Regions from separate parts of the Streptomyces sp. NPDC051136 genome, predicted to be linked through region 2. Evidence: riboswitches for the same ligand, from Rfam matches in the RefSeq annotation. Region 2 holds a riboswitch; the other holds the start of a gene.
What was found. A riboswitch is a leader RNA that binds a small molecule or an ion and turns the genes downstream of it on or off. The one in region 2 is predicted to bind cobalamin.
Positions count from the first base shown of each region.

Region 1: it holds a riboswitch for cobalamin, as region 2 does, so the genes downstream of both, ACIBCJ_RS24180 (energy-coupling factor ABC transporter permease) here and ACIBCJ_RS14925 ((2Fe-2S) ferredoxin domain-containing protein) in region 2, are expected to answer to the same signal.

Region 1 covers NZ_JBITFE010000008.1:289,817-293,550, forward strand. The annotation lists gene ACIBCJ_RS24175 (chloride channel protein) at 197-1,549, shown strand; cobalamin riboswitch at 1,785-1,971, shown strand; gene ACIBCJ_RS24180 (energy-coupling factor ABC transporter permease) at 2,001-2,708, shown strand; gene ACIBCJ_RS24185 (energy-coupling factor ABC transporter substrate-binding protein) at 2,705-3,055, shown strand; gene cbiQ (cobalt ECF transporter T component CbiQ) at 3,056-3,734, shown strand, end outside.
Region 2 covers NZ_JBITFE010000004.1:544,492-548,225, forward strand. The annotation lists gene ACIBCJ_RS14915 (PepSY-associated TM helix domain-containing protein) at 1-1,139, opposite strand, end outside; gene ACIBCJ_RS14920 (hypothetical protein) at 1,452-1,922, opposite strand; gene ACIBCJ_RS14925 ((2Fe-2S) ferredoxin domain-containing protein) at 1,959-2,366, opposite strand; cobalamin riboswitch at 2,429-2,557, opposite strand; gene ACIBCJ_RS14930 (ferric reductase-like transmembrane domain-containing protein) at 2,611-3,597, opposite strand.

The DNA of each region.
Region 1 (3,734 bases), on a different contig from region 2:
CGGGACCGGCGGGGCCGGCGACGGAGCGCGGCGCGGACGAAGGAGGGCATGTGACGAGTCGGCCGCTGTCCCGACTGTCCCGGCGGGGCCCGCTGGCCCGGGGGTGCTTGCTGGCCCGGGGGTGCTTGCTGTCCCGGCGGGGTCGGCTGCCCCGGTCGGTCGGGCTCTCCCGGCGGGGCCCGCGCGGGCCGGTTCGGTGAGCGGGCCCGCGAACGCCGCCGCGGACCGGGCTGAGCAGTCCCTGCGGCAGACCCTGCTCAGCCCCGGCTACCGGCGGCTGTTGCTGCTGTGCGTGCTGCTGGGCGTGCCCATCGCGCTGGCCTGCTTCTTCTTCGTCGGCCTCCAGCACGAGTTGCAGCACTGGGTGTGGACCTCGCTGCCCGAGGCGGCCGGTTACGACACGCCGCCCTGGTGGTGGCCGCTGCCCGCGCTGCTCCTGGCCGGGCTGATCCTGGCGCCGATCGTGACCCGGATGCCGGGCGGCGGCGGCCATCTCCCGGTGAACGGCCTGGGCGGTGCGCCGGTCGGCCCGCGTGCCCTGCCCGGCGCGGTGCTCGCCGCGCTGGCCACGCTGCCGCTCGGCGTGGTGCTGGGTCCGGAGGCTCCGCTCATGGCCGTCGGCAGCGGGCTCGCCCTGCTGGCGGTGCGGCGGGCAGGTGCGGGCGGCGACCAGCGGGCGAGCGCGATCCTCGCCACGGCCGGCTCCACCGCCGCGATCTCCACCATTCTCGGCGGTCCGGTCGCGGCGGCGGTCCTGCTCATCGAGGGGGCCGGGCTCGCCGGGGCGCAGATGGTCACGCTGCTGCTGCCGTGTCTGCTGGCCAGCGCGACGGGCGCGCTGGTCTTCACCGGCTTCGGGCAGTGGACGGGGCTGGACATCGGCGCGTTGGCCCTGCCCGATCTGCCGCCGCAGGCCGGTCCGGACGCGGGCGACTTCCTGTGGGGTCTTCCCACGGCGGCCCTGATCGCCGTACTGGTCACGCTGGCCCGGGGGCTGGGCCATCGCACCGTCACCTGGACCCGGCACCGCAGGGCCACCCGCACCGTCGTGTGCGCCACCGCCGTCGGCGTCTGCATCGCCGCGTACGCGCTCATCACGGGCCGCTCCCCGGCCGAGGCGGCGCTGTCCGGCCAGGCCGCCCTCGCCCAGCTCGCCGCGCACCCCCACGCGTGGTCCGTCGGGGCGCTCGTCGCGCTGGTCGCGTGCAAGGGACTGGCCTGGGGCATCGCGCTGGGGGCGCTGCGCGGCGGCCCGATCTTCCCGTCGGTGCTGCTGGGCGCGGCGACCGCCCTGGCCTGCTCCGGGCTGCCCGGGTTCGGCGCGACCCCGGCCCTCGCCCTCGGCATCTCCGCCGCGGCGGCCGCGGTGACGGGGCTGCCGCTGGCCAGCGCGGTCCTGGCGGTGCTGCTGATGGGCCGGGACGCCCACGACCAGACGCCGCTGATCGTCATGGCGTCGGTCGTCTCCTTCGTCGTCGCCCAACTGGTGCGCCGGACCGGGCCGGAGGCGGGCAGGGCACCGAAGGAGGCGGCGGAGGCGCCACGGTGACCGGCCGGATGCGGACAGGGTGGTCAGGTCCCCCGGATCAGCGGGGCCGGTTCCGCCGATCCGGGTGCTCCGCGGCACAGGCGCGCGGAGATCTTCGCCACGTCGGGCGCGGAGGGGCGGTGGCGGATGTCGGACCGGTGGCGCCTTGCGTTTTCGCAGGCCCCGGGCCTCTTCGACGGCCCGGCGGGGCGTCCGCCCGGCGTGCGGCCCGCTTGTGCCCGGCCCCGTGTGAGCACTACTGTCGCCACGCCTTGGTGAACGGGAAATCCGGTGTGATGCCGGTGCGGCCCTCGCCACTGTGAATCGGGAAGTCCGGCTCCGGCCCTCGCGGGCAGCCACTGGATCGCTTGCGGTCCGGGAAGGCGGAGCACGGGCGGTGGTACCCGTAAGCCAGGAGACCGGCCAAGGCGCGTCGTCCATCCACGAGGTGCTGGAGAGGGTCTGCTGAGCCATGCACATAGCCGAGGGCTTTCTGCCACCGGCGCACGCGATCGCCTGGGGTGTCGCGTCCGCGCCGTTCGTCGTCCACGGAGTCCGGTCACTCACCCGTGAGGTCAGGGAGCACCCGGAGAGCACCCTGCTCCTCGGGGCCTCGGGGGCCTTCACGTTCGTCCTGTCGGCCCTGAAGCTGCCTTCGGTCACCGGGAGTTGTTCCCACCCGACCGGCACCGGTCTGGGCGCCGTCCTGTTCCGGCCGCCGATCATGGCGGTACTGGGCACCATCACCCTGCTCTTCCAGGCGCTGCTGCTCGCCCACGGCGGGCTGACCACGCTCGGGGCCAACGTCTTCTCGATGGCCATCGTCGGCCCCTGGGCCGGTTACGGCGTCTACCGCCTGCTGCGCCGCTTCGATGTGCCGTTGATGGTCACCGTGTTCTTCGGGGCGTTCGTCGCCGACCTGTCCACCTACTGCGTCACCAGCGTGCAGCTGGCGCTGGCCTTCCCCGACCCGAGCAGCGGTTTCCTGGGCGCGCTCGGCAAGTTCGGCTCGATCTTCGCCGTCACGCAGATCCCGCTGGCGGTGAGCGAGGGCCTGCTCACCGTGATCGTCATGCGACTGCTGGTGCAGTCCAGCAAGGGTGAACTGACCCGGCTGGGCGTGCTCCTGACGAAGGCGCCGGCGGGTAGCGGGAACAAGGAACAGGCGGTGGCCCGATGAGCCGGAACGCGAAGATCAACGCCCTGCTGCTGCTCGCCGTCGCCGCGCTGGCGGTGCTGCCGCTGGTGCTGGGGCTGGGCGACCACAAGGAGGAGCCGTTCGCCGGTGCGGACGCGGAGGCGGAGACGGCGATCACCGAGATCGAGCCGGACTACGAACCGTGGTTCTCCCCGCTGTACGAACCGCCCTCCGGGGAGATCGAGTCGGCGCTGTTCGCGTTGCAGGCCGCGCTCGGCGCGGGCGTGCTGGCGTACTACTTCGGGCTGCGCCGGGGCCGGCGGCAGGGTGAGGAGCGGGCGTCGACGGCGGCGACGGCGGCTCCGCGGGACACCCCCGGTGGGGACTGAGTGCTGCCGATCGACGCGGCGGCGCACAGCAGTCGCTGGCGCCGCCGGCACCCCGTGGACAAGGCCGTGCTCGGGCTCGGTCTGACCGTGCTCGCGATCTCGCTGCCGCCGTGGCCCGGCGCGGCACTGGTGCTGGTGACGGCGCTGATCGTGCTGCTCGGCCCGGCGGGTGTGCCCGGACGCCGGCTGTGGCGGGCGTACCGGGTGCCGTTGGGATTCTGTGTGACGGGGGTGCTGCCACTGCTGGTGCAGGTCGGGGGCCCGGACGGGTTCCTGTCGGCGGCGGACGGCGGTGCGGTGCGCGCGGGTGAGCTGCTGCTGCGCACCTCGGCGGCCTCGCTCGGGGTGCTGCTGTTCGCGTTCACCACGCCGATGTCCGACCTGTTGCCGCGGCTGGTGCGGGCCGGGGTGCCGGCGCCGGTCGTGGACGTGGCGCTGGTGACGTACCGGATGAGTTTCCTGCTGCTGGACTCGGTGCGCCGGATCCGCGAGGCGCAGGCCGCGCGGCTGGGGCACACCACCCGGGCGGCGACCTGGCGTTCGCTCGGCGGGCTCGGGGCCACCGCGTTCGTGCGGGCCTTCGACCGGGCGGCTCGGCTCCAGTCGGGGCTCGCCGGGCGCGGTTACGACGGCACGCTGCGCGTGCTGGTGCCCGAGGCGCGGCTCTCGGTGCCGTTCA
Region 2 (3,734 bases):
GTGCGGGTGGGCCTGCGCAGCCACCACATGCGGTACCCCCACAGGAGCATGCCGATGAGGGCGAGTGCGAGGAGGGCGAGGACGATCTGATTGGCCAGGCCGAAGAGCAGGCCCATGTGGGCGTCGATGCCCCAGCTCGTCATCTTGGCGAGGAGGGGGTAGTCGGCCCAGTTCGCGCGGTCGGTGATCGTGCCGGTGGCGGGGTCGACGGCCACGGTGTCGTGGCGCTCGGGCCAGGAGCGGGTGTTCTCCTTGACCACGTAGGTGGCCTGGTCCTCGGTCGGTGGCGACACGTTCATCACACCGCGCAGCCCGGCCGCGTGCGCGGCGGCCACGACCGCGTCGATGCCGACGTCGTTCACGGCTGCCGGACCGGCGCCGGGCTTCCCGTCGGCGGCGGGCAGGCTCGTGGAGACGGCCGGGCTGGGACCGGCCAGGGCCGACTGGATCTCCCCGATGCCGGCACCGGCGTGCACGGACCAGGTCATGCCGGTGACGGACAGTCCGAGCAGACCGGCCGAGGCCCACACTCCGACCACGGCGTGCCAGGACATGGTGCGCTTGCGCCCCTTCGGGCCGCCCTGGGGGACCACGATCCGCCGGATCCGGTTGCGGGCGCGGGGAGTCGTCAGCCACAGGGCGAGGCCGCCGAGGATCTCCACCCACAGCCAACTGGCGGCGATCTCGCTGTAGACGCGGCCGGGTTCACCGAGGTTCAGATGCCGGTGCAGCCCGTCCACCCAGGCTCGCACGGGCATCCACCAGCCCGCGAAGGTGCGTTCCTGGCCGAGGACCTCACTGGTGTACGGGTTCACGAACGCGGTCTGCGTGTAGTTGTCCGGCAGTCCCGGTTTCCCGAAGACGACCCTGGTGCTGTCGGTACGGCCGGGCGCCGGGGTCACCGACACCAACGTCCCCTCCGGAACCGCCTTGCGTGCGGCGGCCACCTGGGCCGACAGCGCGTCGGGGTCGCCGTCGGGGGTCACGTGCAACTCGTGCCGGTAGACCACCGCCTCGATCTGCGGTGTCGCCGTGTACAGCAACCCGGTGACCGCCGCCACCAGGAGGAAGGGGCCGATGAGGACGCCCGCGTAGAAGTGGAGCCGCAGCAGGAGCGGGCGCAAGGCGTTCCAGGACATGGAGGGAGGTTTCGTCGCCCCCTCGGTCGCCGCCGGCCCGGACGGTGCACTCACCCCGTCCGCTTCGGACGTGCCGGCCCATGGGTCCGCGGGGAGTATGTCGGCTGCGTCTCGCACCGTGCGGCTGTCCGCCATGCCGGCCCTTTCTGTCACCACGGCTCCTGCCGCATCGATGGTCCGGTGCAGTGGTCGGAGGCAGACCGGGGGAAGTTCCCCTCATCCGCCGTGACGCGCGTCACACCTGCTTGACGTTCAGGGGTCGATGGCGGGAGCGATCAGGACGGGCCGAGCGGTGCCGAACCATTGCCCCGGTCACCCGTGGGAGAACAGCGTGAACAGGCGTCCGGTGTCCACAAGCGCGGTCGTGAGGTCGGTGAGCGGTTCGCGGACGGCCGGGCGGAGCGCGAGCAGGGCGTGGGCCGCACCGGCGAGGGCCGACGTCGAGTTGCCGTCCAGCAGGCGGGGGGCGATCTTGACGCGGAGTCCGTCGGCCAGTGTCGACAGGTGGCCCGTCACCTGCTCGTACAAAGCGCGGACGGGACCGCCGCCCGGCCGGGCGGCGTGACCGAGCTGGGCGATGGAGACGTCGACGCGCGGCTGCGAAGTGCGGTGACGACGCGCGACGGCTTCGGCGAGGTCGGTGAATCCCGCCTGGTAGGAGTGGGCGAGCGGGTGCCGGCCGTCGTCCGGTCCGCCGACCCGCAGGGCGAAGAAGCCGCCGAGGCTCGCCACGTCGTGCAGGGCAGCGGCGACGGAGGCTGTCGAGGCACGGGCTTCGTGCACGGTTCCCGTCCTCTCTTCGGCACGCTGTCCGTGCGGTCAGGAGGCCGTACGCCGTCGCGGCGGCGTGATGGCGTACAGGTCGAGGATGTCCGGTCGGGGCGCGACGCCCGGTCCGCCGGCGCGTGCCCAGGCGGCGACGTCCTCGGTGGCGTCCGGGTCGTTGACCAGCCCCAGCCAGACGGGCCGGGCGCCGGCGGCTCGGCCCTGCGCGGAGGGCTGGACGACGATGACGTTGGCGTGGTCGCAGACGTCGAGGCAGTCGGAGACGCGCACCGGGACCGCGGCACGCAGGCGCTCCACCTGGGCCGTATGGTCGACGCCGGTCACTTTGGGGCTGCCGCAGCAGCAGTCGCGGCACACGACGACGCGACACGGCGCGGAGCCGGGGGCGGACGCCGCCTTCCTCGCGTCGTCGGGCGTTCGTCCGGTCGGCGTTGCGGGCATGGGGTGCCGTCCCTCTCTCCGGGGAGATCCGCCCCGGTGGTCCGTCGAGGAGGCGACCGCGTGAGTCTCCTGGCTCTCGGGTCGATGCCCGTCCCGGCCTTCCCACCCGTTGCGGGGCAGTGGCCTCTTCGGGACGCGCTCGCCGATCACAGTGGCGGGACCGCGCCGGATTCGCACCGGCTTCCTCGTTACGCCGTCGCCTTGTCGCCGGCCATCATCCCATCCCGCAACGCGGTGCCGACCGTCAGTCCGTCTCCTGCTCGTGCGGAGCGGTGGCGGGCGGATGGGTCGGACGGTCCCGTCCGCCGTCACGACCGGACATCACCACGACGACCAGTGCGACGACGACGGCTCCGGCGACGACGCGTCCGGCCGCGCGCCCCCACCAGACAGGACGGGCCGTGCCCGCGCCCCGCCTCGGCGGCCCCAGCCGTTCGGCCCGTCGGGCAGGCCGCAGCAGACGCATCAAAAGCAGTGCTGCGACGGGGAGTTGCAGCAGCCACAGGACGGTGCGCGGCCACTCGCCGTACCAGACGTTGGTTCCGTACAGCAGGGTGTGCCACACGCTGAGCACGTAGACGACGATCACGAAGCGGTGCAGCCGGCGCCAGGTGTTCGCTCCGATGCGGTGCCGGATGTAGAACAGCAGGCCGAGAGGGATCGCGAGGTACAGGGCGCCCTGGCCGAGCGGGATGGCGACCCGGCCGGTGCCGGAGTCGTACCAGCCGGGCACGAAGGTGTCGGCGAAGCCCACCCACAGCCGCTCGGCCCAGTCCACCTTCGTCTCGTAGCGGACGAGTTCGGCGGCGAACATCAACGCGTGCGCGAACATGAGCGCCATCGTGGTCAGGCTCGTGGTGCGGTGCCAGCGCTCCAGTACCTGCCGGGAGACCGGCAGCCGGGCGGGGCGCGGCCCCGACAGCAGCAGGCCCAGCATGACCGTGCCCCAGGCCCACAGCAGCCCCGACCAGCCGAAGGCCTGGCTGAGCAGGTACATCCAGTAGGTGCCGGCATCGTCCATGAACGGCATGACCGCGACGGTGTCCGAAGCACCCGACTCCATGCGGGACCAAAGGAGGGCGAACACCAGCCCCGTGACCACCACCGCCGCGGTGGCGTCGGGCACTGCGGCACGCAGATCACCGCGCAGCGCGACGCGGTCCCCGGGAGGCCGCCGGCCTCCGGTGGCGGCCGCCGCCCCGCCCTCGTCCGGCCTCGTGTCCGACGTCATCGGGCGCCTCCCCAGGCACGGGCCACCGCCGCAGCGGTGCGCATGTGTCGTGAGGCAACAAGTCTGGCCGATGGGGCGGCGATCCCCGGAGGCACGATCCGGCCAGACCGACCACGACGACCGAACGGGGACACACC